3 regions of the Arthrobacter sp. 2MCAF14 genome follow, and region 1 is predicted to be linked to each of the others. Evidence: riboswitches for the same ligand, from Rfam matches in the RefSeq annotation. Region 1 holds a riboswitch; each other region holds the start of a gene.
The links. Region 1 has a riboswitch for thiamine pyrophosphate ahead of thiD (bifunctional hydroxymethylpyrimidine kinase/phosphomethylpyrimidine kinase). Riboswitches for the same ligand answer to the same signal wherever they lie in the genome.
Positions count from the first base shown of each region.

Region 1 (4,328 bases):
GTCCAGAACGTGCTGCCGTCGATGGAAGCTGCGTTCGTCGACATCGGACGCGGCCGCAACGCCGTGCTGTACGCCGGTGAAGTCAACTGGGATGCCGTCACCCTGGAAGGCAAACCGCGCCGCATCGAAAACGCCCTGAAATCAGGCGATTCCGTGCTGGTCCAGGTCACCAAGGACCCCGTGGGCCACAAGGGCGCACGCCTGACGAGCCAGATTTCGCTTCCCGGCCGCTACCTTGTGTACGTGCCCGGCGGTTCAATGACCGGTATTTCCCGCAAGCTGCCCGACGTCGAGCGCAACCGCCTGAAGAAGATCCTCAAGGATCGCCTCCCGGAGAACGCGGGCGTCATTGTCCGCACCGCCGCCGAGGGTGCTTCCGAGGAAGAGCTGACGCACGATATCAACCGCCTGCGGGCCCAGTGGGAAGGCATCGAAAGCCAGTCCACGTCCACCAAGGTCCTGGCTCCGGAAGTGCTGTACGGCGAACCGGACCTCACCATCAAGGTTGTCCGCGACGTCTTCAATGAGGACTTCTCCAAGCTCATCGTCTCCGGCGATGAAGCATGGGACACCATCGAGGCCTACGTCACCTACGTGGCGCCGGATCTGGTGGGACGCCTCGAAAAGTGGACCTCGGATCAGGACATCTTCTCGGCATGGCGCGTCGACGAACAGATCCACAAGGCATTGGAGCGCAAGGTCTTCCTGCCCTCCGGTGGTTCGCTCGTGATCGACCGCACCGAGGCCATGACGGTTGTTGACGTCAACACTGGGAAGTTCACCGGCAGCGGTGGCAACCTTGAGGAAACCGTCACCAAGAACAACCTTGAGGCTGCCGAGGAAGTGGTGCGCCAGCTTCGCTTGCGCGATATCGGCGGAATCATCGTCATCGACTTCATCGACATGGTCCTGGAATCCAACCGCGATCTCGTGTTGCGCCGCATGGTCGAGTGCCTCGGCCGGGACCGCACCAAGCACCAGGTCGCCGAAGTGACGTCGCTTGGATTGGTGCAGATGACCCGCAAGCGCATGGGCACCGGCCTGCTTGAGGTCTTCGGCGAGCAGTGCGAAACGTGCGCCGGTCGCGGAATCGTCACGCACGACGAGCCTGTGGAGCACCGTCGGGCCAACGTGGTGGCCGCTGAACACCACCACCCGCGGACGGAATCACAGCCGGCCGTCCGCCCGGAGCAGCGCAAGCGTCGCCGCGGCAGGGGGACAGGGCAGGGGACGGCCGAGCTCCCGATCACCCCTCCTGTGCCGGTCCATACAGTGGAATCCACTGATCCGAATCGCCAGGCAGCCACCCGCGCAGCCCTTGCCACCATCGCGGCTGCGGCCCACGCTGCCCACCTGCACGACGACGAGCTCCACCACGCGGCGGAATTGCTCGCCGACCGGCACGTAGCGGAAGCGGCCCCGGTCCAGGCCCCCCCGGCCCCGGCCCAGGCTCCTGCCGCTGCTTCGAGTAGCGAGGAACGTTCGAAGCCTGTGCTGCGATTCGGCGGCGAGGAAGTTGCGTTGCCCTTCGTCCACCACGAAGAGCAGCCAGCGAGTGGTGCACCTGCCATGAGCCTGGACCTGTTGGCACAGGCATTCGCGGGCCTCGGAGGAGCTCCCGACACTGCGACGACGGCAACTGAGGCCGAGGAAGCGCCCGCAGGGACCCCCGCGGCCGTTGCAAGCGGGGAATCCCCGGAAGCGGGTTCGCGTGGACGCCGAGGCCGTCGCAACCGCAGCGCCAGCCGGGCCCAGGGTGCCGCCAACGCCACCAACGTTGAGCACCACGAGGTTGCCGCGGCCGCCTCCGGTGGGGCCGCGCACGAGGCCAAGGCGACGGACGCTGCTCCAGCCAAGTCGACGGCGGCAGCGGAACCGATCATCCTCGGAGTCGGCGTGCCCAAGTCCGAGCTCTAAACGCAGTACCCTGTCCGAAGCCCCGGCCCTTTCCGCTCATGTGGAAACCGCCGGGGCTTCGTCGTTGCCGGCCGATTCACCGGACGGTCAGCACGGTTGCATAGCGCGATTTCAGCGGGCGAGGTGTGATCCGGGTTAAGCTAAGGGACTGACACGGGGTGCCGCGCACCAAGCCGGCTGAGACCAGACCCGTTGAACCTGTCCGGTTAGCACCGGCGAAGGGATGTCTCGCATGACTGTTTCAGCGCAATCAGCTGTCTACCCGCTCAAGGCCGTCCAGCGGGCTATCCCGAGGGTCCTCAGCATTGCCGGCTCTGATCCTTCGGGTGGTGCCGGGATCCAGGCAGACCTCAAGAGCATCGCGGCCAACGGCGGCTATGGCATGGCCGTCATCACTGCGCTCACCGTACAAAACACCCGGGGAGTCACTGCCGTCCATGTGCCTCCCGTGGAGTTCCTGCGCCAGCAATTGGATGCCATTAGCGACGACATCACTGTTGATGCTGTCAAAATCGGCATGCTCGGGGACGCCGCCGTCATCCATGAAGTCCGTCGCTGGCTCGGCGAGGCGCGCCCCGCCGTCGTCGTGCTGGATCCGGTGATGATCGCGACCAGTGGCGACCGGCTCCTCGCGGAGTCCGCTGAAACCGCGCTGCGGGAACTTCTGCCCCTCGCTGACTTGGTGACCCCCAACCTTCCTGAATTGGCCATGCTGCTTGGCGAGCCTGTTGCCATTGACTGGGCATCGGCGTTGGAGCAAGGCAAACGCCTGGCTGCAGCCTGCGGAAACACCGTCCTGGTGAAGGGCGGCCATCTGCAGGGAGAGGGCTGCCCCGACGCCCTGGTTAACACCGAAGGAGTCCTGAGCCAGGACGTGGTGGAATTCGCCGGTCAACGCGTGGAGACCCGCAACAGCCATGGCACGGGATGTTCCTTGTCGTCGGCCATGGCGACGGCCAAGGCACGGCTCGGCGATTGGGAGTCTGCGCTGCGCGTAGTCAAGCCCTGGCTTCAGGGGGCGCTGGCCCAGTCCGAGGTGCTGGAAGTGGGGAAGGGCAATGGGCCGATCCATCATTTCCACGCGCTCCAGCAGGACCTTCATCCGGGGGACTTTGCCGTCCGGATGTGGGACGCCGCCCAAACGGAACTTGCGGCCATTTATGGCCTGGACTTCATCCAGCACTTGCAAACCGGCGGCCTCAGCGAAGCGCAGTTCAGCTATTACCTCTCGCAGGATGCCATCTATCTCAACGGCTATTCCCGGGTCCTGGCGCGGGCAAGCGCCCTCGCCCCCAGCGAAACCGAACAGCTGTTCTGGGCCCGTGGCTCGCAGATGTGCCTTGAAGTCGAGTCCGAGCTGCATCGGAATTGGCTCAGCGGACGCCAGGTAAGCGGAGAGCTGGGCCCAGTCACCAAGGCCTACGTGGACCACTTGCTGGCGGCGTCGGCGTCGGGAAGCTATGCCGTCCTGCTGGCTGCCGTGCTTCCCTGCTACTGGTTGTACGCCGAGGTGGGTCAGCAGCTCCACCTTCGCTATATTCAGGCGGGAGCGTCGGACGAGCACCCTTACGCGGATTGGCTGCGCACCTACGCAGACGAGGCGTTCGCAGAGGCCACCCGCAAGGCGATCGACATCACGGATGCCGCCGCGCAGGCCGCAACACCCACGGAGCGCACGGCGATGATGGAGGCTTTCACCCAATCGTGCCGCTATGAAACGGCCTTCTTCGATGCTCCAAGGTTGCACGGCTGAGCCCGGTTCCTGGCGTGGAAGCACGGGATGATGCGCCTGCTCCGGCGGCGCCGCAGCGTGTCGGGGCGGGGATCCGAGCTTTTTCCCGCCGGCAGGGTAAGGTAGACGGGCACGGTACCGGATGGCGACATAGCCAGTCTGTGGCAGCCATCACGTGGCAGCCTCCGGACCTGGCCTCATTTGCAGCCGAAGGCGAAACTAGCGTAATCTAGATCTTCGGTGCTTACGCCAACACTTGGGTTATGCCCCTAGAAACCTTCATTTGGAACTGACCTTTCATTTGGAACTATTCGAGGGATGACTCATGGATTCCGTACCGGAGTCCACGGCGTTGAGGCACAGCGTGAACCAGGCCCGTTTTCGGATCGGGGTTCCGCACGCAAATTTAGTAATAAACGTCGAGAGAAGTGAGTGCCCAAGTGGTGTACGCGATTGTCCGCGCAGGCGGCCGCCAAGAAAAGGTTTCCGTTGGAGACTACGTAACCCTGAACCGCGTCCCCGGTGGAGCCGGCAGCACCCTTGAGCTGCCCGCACTGCTCCTGGTGGACGGTGACAAGGTCACCTCCGCTGCTGCGGATCTGGCCAAGGTCAAGGTTACGGCTGAGATCCTCGAAGACCTCCGTGGTCCGAAGATCGTCATCCAGAAGTTCAAGAACAA
Region 1 covers NZ_JBFRHB010000014.1:38,674-43,001, reverse strand. The annotation lists gene AB4074_RS11560 (Rne/Rng family ribonuclease) at 1-1,917, shown strand, start outside; TPP riboswitch at 2,062-2,158, shown strand; gene thiD (bifunctional hydroxymethylpyrimidine kinase/phosphomethylpyrimidine kinase) at 2,150-3,670, shown strand; gene rplU (50S ribosomal protein L21) at 4,090-4,328, shown strand, end outside.

Region 2 (4,328 bases), on a different contig from region 1:
GGCGACGCCGATCTTGCGTCCGTCAGCCGTCTGGCCGCTGGAGTCCACAACACGTCCGGTGACGTGGCTGACGAGGGTGGTGACAGACGCGTCGTCGCTCAGTGTGTGGTCTGCGCCGTTCAATTTGATGTTCATGCGTGGTCCTTCGGAAGGGGATATGAGGTACCGGCCGATGGGCCGTCTGTTGAGGCCCGTGTCGCTGAAAGCTGGTGGGAGAAGCGGTCCGGGCGGAATTTGTTCCACCGGGGATCCGCGGTGCCGTCCATGAGTCCGACGCAGATCTTCGCCGCTGCCGGAGTGAGGAGTACGCCGTGGCGGAAGAAGCCGCTGGCCACGATGAGGCCGGGCACGGTTCCTTCGCTTTCGCCGCCTTTCACACGGCCCAACAGCGGTGCATTGTCCGGAGTGCCCGGACGCGCACGGGCAGTTGCTTCCAGAAGTTCCAGTTCGGCCACAGCCGGGACAAGTACCTGGGCGTCGCGGAGCAATTGGTACACGCCACCGGCTGACACCGGGTTGGCCGATCCCCCGGACGCCGACAAGCCGTCTTCACGTTGCGTCGCGCCGATCACCACCGTCCCGTCGTCGCGGGGCACGATATAGACGGGCACTCCGCGCACCATTCCCCGGACCGTGGCGGTGACCAGGGGTTGCAGATGCTCCGGGACGCGCAACCGCAATATGTCGCCATACACCGGACGCAACGGGAGTGACAATCCATCCGGCAGGCCGTTCAAGCGGGCGGCATCCAGTCCGTTGGCTACCACTGTTTCCGTGGCGAGCACCTCGATTCCTGAGCCGAGCACGGCCCCCACGACGCGCCCGTCCTCCCACAGGAGGCCCGCTGCAGTGTCGTGGACCGCAAAACCGCCATCGGCCCCCGGAATCCAGCTGGAATCCCTGGGCTGGTGGTCTGCCAGCGCGCCCAGAATCGCGACCGAAAGCCGGCGCGGATCCACTTGGTGGTCGCCCGGGATGTCGAAGGCGCAGGAAATCTGCGGGCTCAGCAGCGGCTCACGCTCCCGCACCTCGCGCAACCGCACGGATTCCACCACCAGGCCGTTGGCCAGCTGGACATCCCGGAGATCGGCGAGCGCCCGGCGGTCCGCAGCGTCCGCGCCGACGGCGAGGGTCGGCGTCGTACGGTAACCCGTGCTGCGGCCGATGCTCGAGCCGGTCACATTGCGTTCGAAGTCCGGCCAGAATACCGACGATTCGAGCATTAGCTCCAGGAGGTCCTCTTCCTGGTAGTGCAATTCGCTGACCGGCGCCAGCATTCCCGCCGCCGCGAACGTAGCGCCGCTGGCCGGTGCGGGATCGATGAGGACAACCGAACGGCCGGATCTGCGGGCTTCCCACGCGATGCCGAGGCCAATGACACCGCCCCCGATCACCGCGACATCCGCGCGCAGGGGTTCGTGCTGGGTGTTTACTTCGTCCATGGAGTCCTTCCCTACGCCGGTACTAGCCGGATCAGGTCAAGCGGTCGGCGCTGAAGCCCTCTCAGCCGCGCGGCGATTGTGACTGCCGCCGCGGCTCCCGCGGTACCAGCCCAGTTTAGAGGAACTACTCTGTTTCCATGACCCAGCACGATGTCCACACCACCGCCCGCCTGTACCTCTGCACCGACGCCCGCAAGGAACAGGGTGATTTTGGGCAGTTTGTCGATGCCGCATTCGAGGGCGGCGTGGACATCATCCAGCTCCGCGACAAGACGATTGAAGCGGCAGAGGAACTGGAGCTCCTGGAGATCCTGCAATCAGTGGCCCATCGTCACGGCCGTCTCTGGGCAGTCAACGACCGCGCGGACGTAGCATCCCTCTCCGGCGCGCCGGTGTTCCACATCGGCCAAAAGGACATTCCGCTGCGCTCTGCCCGGAAGCTGCTCCACGACCCCACCATCATCGGTCTCTCCACACACACGCCGGAACAGATTGACGCAGCCATCGCCGCGTCGCCTGGCCGCAGCGGCCTGGACTACTTCTGCGTCGGGCCGGTGTGGGCCACCCCCACCAAGCCGGGACGCTCGGCCGTCGGGCTCGATCTGGTGAAGTACGCCGCCAACGCGGTGAAGCAGGCAGACGAAGAGACAGTCGGAGGCGTTGTGCTCCCCTGGTTTGCGATTGGCGGCATCGATCTCAGCAACGTGGAAGAGGTAGTTAGGGCCGGCGCCAGCCGCATCGTGGTGGTGCGGGCCATCACCGAAGCACAGGATCCGACGGCGGCAGCCCAGGCGCTTCTGGCTGCCCTTGACGCGACGACTTAAGGACATTTCCCGGGAGTAGAACGACGACGGCGGTCGTTGCCGGGGTTCTTACGGCACCCCGGCAACGACCACCGTCGCTCTTGGTCAGTTTTCAGCCCGTGGCTTTCAAAGCGTGCGGCGCTCAGGCGCCGTAAGTCGCCCCTTCCGGTTTCGACGCCGTGGCGTAGAAGACGAGCAAGATGATCGGACCTGCAATCGGAATAAGTCCGAGCAGAATGAACCAGCCGCTGCGCCCGGTGTCGTGGAGGCGACGAACCGTGAGCGCCAGGCCAGGCACAAGGTTCACGAGGCCCCAAATGAACCACACAATGCCAAAGATCATGGCAGCGGCGGGGAAACTCGCCGCTGCGGCCTGCTGGGCTTCAGCCGTGCTGGCCGCACTGACTGAGGCAGCGTAGCTGCCTACTTCGATGTAGTACGGTATCCCCAAAACGGCATTCACGATGGCAATGTACAGCGCCACCCACCAATATTCGCTTCGGTTTGAGCGGCCGGTGAAGGTGGCGTAACGACCGTAGAACTGCTTGATGGCATCAACGAAGCCGACTTGGGGCCGGGGACTGAATACCTGCGGCGCGGCGTAATAGGACGGCGGCGTCGGGCCCGCGTAAGGCTGGCCCGACGGGTTCTCGTAACTCATGGTGGAACTCCCTCTGATGTGAACGTGGTGTTGGCGAGGGAGCGTACTTTTCCCCCATCGGTAACATTAGGCCCACCAGCATCAGAGGAGAACAGTCTTCAGTCCCCTTTGATGAAACACGTTGTGCTGGTTCGCGGCTTGCCCGCTGTCGCCAGAATCCTCCCGCCAATGCCTAGCGAGACGCCGGAAGATTTTGGAGTTACCCTGATTTTCGTGTCACATCAGCGGTTAGCCCCGAATGTCAGTGAAACGTCGAACCACCTCGCGGAAGCGCTGGCGGCGCTTCGGACTGAACTCGAGCTGCCCGCAGGTTATCCCGCTGAAGCGCTGCGCGACGCTGAAGCCGCGGTTTCCGGACACACCCTGCCGACGCAGGATCTCACGGACGTTCCTTTCATCACGATCGACCCAGCCTCTTCCACGGATCTCGACCAGGCCCTCTTCATTGACCGATCCGGCGATGGTTACAGGGTTCTCTACGCCATCTCCGATGTGCCCTCCTTTGTGCCCCCGGGAGGCGCGCTCGACGCCGAGACCCGCCACCGGGGGCAAACCTACTATGCCCCGGACGGCCGCATCCCGCTGCACCCCGAGATCATCAGCGAGCATGCCGGGAGCCTGCTGGCCGGCCAGACGTGCGGCGCGTTCGTGTGGGACTTCGAACTCGATGCCGAGGCGGAGTTCCGCACCGTCTCCGTCCGTCGGGCAAGCGTACGGAGCCGCGCCAAGCTCAACTACAAGGGCGTGCAGAGGGAGATCGATTCCGGTACGGCTGATCCCGTCCTGCAGCTGCTCAAGGAAGTCGGGCTCAAGCGGGTGGAACTCGAGCGCCGCCGCGGCGGGGCAAGCCTTAACATGCCTGAGCAGGAAATCGTCCAACTGCCCGACGGCGGGGGGTACAGGATCGTCGCAGCTCCCTCGCTCCCGGTGGAGGACTGGAACGCCCAGATTTCGCTCATGACCGGGATGGCCGCCGCCCAGCTGATGCTCGACGGCAAAGTGGGGATCCTGCGCACCATGCCGGCCCCCGATGAGCGTTCGCTGCTCCATTTCAAACGGCAGACGGGGGCGCTCGGCAAGCCCTGGACCGAGGGGACGAGCTATGGAGCGTACCTGCGGACCCTCGACGCCAAGGACCCCCGGCAACTGGCCATCCTCCATTCAGCAGGGCTGCTTTTCCGCGGTGCCGGCTACACGCCCTTCGACGGCGAGGTACCGGGCAGCGTCATGCAGTCAGCCATCGGGGCACCCTATGCCCACACCACTGCGCCGTTGCGCCGGCTGGTCGATCGTTTTGTGCTGGTCATCTGCGAAGCGCTGAGCAATGGAACAGAGATCCCGACATGGGCCCGGCATGCTTTGCCGAGCCTGCCCGAGATCATGGCGTCATCCGACCAGCTTGCCGCCAAAATGGAGCACCTG
Region 2 covers NZ_JBFRHB010000001.1:21,446-25,773, reverse strand. The annotation lists gene thiS (sulfur carrier protein ThiS) at 1-135, opposite strand, end outside; gene thiO (glycine oxidase ThiO) at 132-1,442, opposite strand; TPP riboswitch at 1,434-1,553, opposite strand; gene thiE (thiamine phosphate synthase) at 1,580-2,266, shown strand; gene AB4074_RS00120 (DUF805 domain-containing protein) at 2,388-2,906, opposite strand; gene AB4074_RS00115 (RNB domain-containing ribonuclease) at 3,120-4,328, shown strand, end outside.
Region 2: another riboswitch for thiamine pyrophosphate. It lies ahead of thiO (glycine oxidase ThiO); the one in region 1 lies ahead of thiD (bifunctional hydroxymethylpyrimidine kinase/phosphomethylpyrimidine kinase).

Region 3 (4,328 bases), on a different contig from region 1:
CCACCCGGCGGTCTGTTCGAAGCCCAGGGTGTCGACGTAGAAATCATGGGCGGTCCGCACGTCGCCCACCTGGAGGTGGACATGCCCGACGCCGGCGCCCGCCTCATGCTGGCCCGCCACCGCGGCTTCGCTCAGGTATTGCTGGAGATAGCGCTGCGGCGGGAGCGGCAGGCTGTCCATGACGACCGAACTGCCGTTCCACTCCCAGCCTTCGCGGGGTTTGTCGTAGTAGAGCTCAATGCCGTTACCCTCAGGGTCGGTGAAGTAGAAGGCCTCGCTGACCAGGTGGTCCGCACTGCCCACGAAGGCGTGGGGTTCGTACTGCGCGGCCGAGGCAACAGTTGCGGCGAGGGAGGATTGGTCTTCGAAGAGCAAGGCTGTGTGGAAGAGTCCAGCCTCTCCGCGACCCGGGATCTGGAGCCCGGAGGCCGGCGCGAGGTGCACCAGGGGCTTGCCGAGCCTGCCGAAGTAGAGTCCGCCATCCTGTTCGGCGACGACGTCCAGCCCCAGCGCCCGCTGGTAATAGTCGCCCATGAGCTTCATGTCCCCCACTTTGAGCATGACAGTACCCATGGTGAGTTCGGCAGGAAGGAGATCCTGGCTGGATGTGATGGTCATGTGAAACTCCCGGCTTTTTGTGGTGCCGCCCTTCGGCTACCTCTCTCTATCTAAATTACTTGAAGCTTCAATTTATTCCTAATGCCCGGCGTTCCTTGAAATGTGTCCCCTCAGCACGGTGCATCGCGGATTCAGCACCACCTCAAGGGACGCGCGGGGATCGTTTGCGTAGAGCACGACGTCGGCGCTGGCACCTTCGCTGATGCCGTCGGCCCCCAGCCACTCGCGTGTGGACCAGCAGGCGGCATCGAGGGCGGCGGCCGCCGGAAGGCCCGCGCGATGCAATTCCAGGATTTCCTCACCGATCCGGCCGTGCTTGATGACGCTGCCGGCGTCGGTCCCGGCGTACACCCGCACTCCGGCGTCGAATGCCTCGGCGACGCGTTCATGCCTGCGCTCCCACAGCCTGGTCATGTGGGCGGCGTATCGCGGGAACTTCGCTTCCGCCTGCTTCGCGATGTCCGGAAAGGTCGCAATGTTGATGAGGGTGGGGACAATCGGCACATCCTGGTCCAGCAGCCGGGGAATATGGTGCGGCAGGAGGCCGGTGGCGTGCTCGATGCAGTCGATGCCCGCGTCGAGCATGTCGTCGATAGTCCCTTCGGCGAAGCAATGGGCAGTTACCCTGGCTCCCTCGTCGTGTGCCGCGGCGACGGCGTCCTTGACGATGGCGGCCGGAAAGGACGGGCCGAGATCCCCGGCGGAGCGGTCGATCCAGTCCCCGACGATCTTGACCCAGCCGTCTCCGGACCGCGCCTGCTTGCGCACCGCCTCCGCCAGATCCTCCGGCTCGACTTCTTCGGCCAGCCCGGGGATGTAACGGCGTTGCCTCGCGATATGCCTGCCCGCGCGGATGATTCTGGGCATGTCCGTCCGGCGCTGCAGCCACCGCGTGTCGCTTGCGGATCCGGCGTCGCGGATCAGGAGCGTCCCGGCGTTCCGGTCCGCCGTCGCCTGCAGCCGCGCAGTCTCGTCGTCGACGGCACCGCCCTTGCCCAAGCCAACATGGCAGTGCGCGTCGACAAGGCCGGGCAGCACCCATCCGGCCAGGACGACGTCCGGTGCGGCAGCAGGCCGCAGGTACGTCAGCCGTCCGTCGACCGACCAGAGGCCGCGCCGTTCCTCCTCCGGCCCGGTGAGGACGGTGCCGCTGAATTCGATGATTTCCGCCATGATTCCACCCTAGACTCCGACGCCGTTGCCGGACCGGTCACATCTCTCCCAAGCACCGACAGCTGTGGTAGCTTCGTCTACGACCACACGGGGGCCCTTGCAAGGGCTGAGATCGGGCTGATGCAGCCTGTGACCGTTGAACCTGTCCGGGTAATGCCGGCGAAGGAAGTGAGTAATCCTTTGAGCATCAAAGAAACACAGCTGAGCCCTACCCAAAACGGATCGGCCAAAGAGGTGACACAATCCCTCAAGTCGCATTCCCTCGCGTTCCTGGAGGATGCCGGGACGGGAATCCGGGTTCCGGTGACTGAAATCGCCCTGGAACCGTCCCCCAACGGCGAGGCCAACGCGCCATTCCAGGTGTACCGCACCGCAGGGCCAGGGAGCGATCCCGTGGTCGGCCTCGAGCCGTTCCGCAGCGAGTGGATCGAAGCCCGCGGCGACACCGAGGCCTACAGCGGCCGCGAACGGAACCTGCTCGACGACGGCAAGTCGGCCGTACGCCGCGGCGCCGCCTCAGCGGAGTGGAAGGGTGCACAGCCGGTGCCCCGCCGCGCCGTCGACGGCAAGACCGTGACGCAGATGCACTACGCCAAGCAGGGCATCGTGACGCCCGAAATGCAGTTCGTGGCACTTCGCGAAAACTGCGATGTGGAACTCGTCCGCAGCGAGGTCGCGGCCGGCCGGGCCATCATCCCCAACAACATCAACCACCCCGAATCCGAGCCGATGATCATCGGCAAGGCGTTCCTCGTGAAGATCAACGCCAATATCGGCAACTCGGCCGTCACCAGCTCCATCGCCGAAGAGGTGGACAAGTTGCAGTGGGCCACGCAATGGGGCGCCGACACTGTGATGGACCTGTCCACGGGTGACGACATCCACACCACCCGAGAATGGATCATCCGCAACTCCCCCGTGCCGATCGGTACCGTGCCTATTTACCAGGCCCTCGAGAAGGTCAACGGCGAAGCCAACAAGCTCACGTGGGAGATCTTCCGCGACACTGTCATTGAACAATGCGAGCAGGGCGTGGACTACATGACCATCCACGCCGGCGTGTTGCTGCGGTATGTGCCGCTCACCGCGAATCGCGTAACGGGCATCGTTTCCCGCGGCGGCTCCATCATGGCCGGCTGGTGCCTGGCGCACCACGAAGAAAACTTCCTCTACACCCATTTCGACGAACTCTGCGAAATCTTCGCCAAGTACGACGTCGCGTTCTCGCTCGGCGACGGCTTGCGTCCGGGAGCGACGGCGGACGCCAACGACGCCGCGCAGTTCGCCGAGCTCGACACGCTCGCGGAGCTCACGAAGCGGGCGTGGAAGTACGACGTGCAGGTCATGGTGGAGGGCCCCGGGCACATCCCGTTCCACCTCGTCCGCGAGAACGTCGAGCGGCAGCAGGAGCTGTGCGACGGCGCACCGTTCTACACCCTCGGCCCGCTCGTGACCGACGTTGCTCCGGGCTACGACCACATCACCTCGGCTATCGGCGCCACGGAGATTGCCCGCTACGGAACCGCGATGCTCTGCTACGTCACCCCGAAGGAACACTTGGGCCTGCCAAACAAGGACGACGTCAAGACAGGCGTGATCACCTACAAAATCGCCGCCCACGCAGCTGACCTTGCGAAGGGACACCCCGGCGCCCACGAACGCGACGATGCCCTGTCCAAGGCCCGCTTCGAGTTCCGCTGGCGTGACCAGTTTGCGCTGTCATTGGATCCGGTCACGGCCGAAGCGTTCCACGACGAGACTCTCCCGGCGGAACCGGCCAAGACGGCGCATTTCTGCTCCATGTGCGGACCGAAATTCTGCTCCATGCGCATCAGCCAGGACATCCGCGACGAATATGGCTCGGCGGATTCCCAGGCGGCCATCGCGGAAATGTACAGCGGGATGCGCGAAAAGAGCGAGGAATTCCTGGCATCCGGCGGGAAGGTCTACCTGCCCGAGCTCGAGGTTCCCGCAGGAAAACGTTGAGCGACGTCAGGAAGCCTGGACTGATCAGGAAGCTTGCACTGATCCGGCGCGGCTGACATCCGCGATGAAGGACCGGATCATCCGGTCTCCTTCAACTGAATCATGAGGCCGGTGTCCTCCAGCCGCAACGCGGTGGAGGGCGCCGGTTTCCTTCAAGTAGCCGGCGATTTCTTCGTAAAGGGGTTCCCAACCACCGGTCAGGACAAGCGTGGGGACTCCGGGCACAATGTGCAGAGGCGCTTCCCACGGCGGAGCCTGGAGCCGCAGGCGTCGAGCGGTACGCCGGGCCTCCGGGGTACTGAGAACGGCCGCCTCGGAGGAAAACGCCCTGCGGACGAATTCGCGTTGGTAATCGTCATCGCTGAGTTCGTGCCGGATCCGGAACAACGGCTCCATGAGTGCCCGGTAAGCCGCAGTGGCGGGCAACTCGGCCGTCAATGAAAGACAAGCCGGTTCCACCAGCACGAGGGACCGGACCAGGTCCGGCCGCTCCACCGCGGCCAACATGGCTGAAATCGCGCCTTGGGAGTGCGCTACGATATGGCCTCCAC
Region 3 covers NZ_JBFRHB010000001.1:370,772-375,099, reverse strand. The annotation lists gene AB4074_RS01715 (VOC family protein) at 1-618, opposite strand, end outside; gene AB4074_RS01710 (amidohydrolase family protein) at 697-1,791, opposite strand; TPP riboswitch at 1,869-1,976, shown strand; gene thiC (phosphomethylpyrimidine synthase ThiC) at 1,972-3,777, shown strand; gene AB4074_RS01700 (alpha/beta hydrolase) at 3,802-4,328, opposite strand, start outside.
Region 3: another riboswitch for thiamine pyrophosphate. It lies ahead of thiC (phosphomethylpyrimidine synthase ThiC); the one in region 1 lies ahead of thiD (bifunctional hydroxymethylpyrimidine kinase/phosphomethylpyrimidine kinase).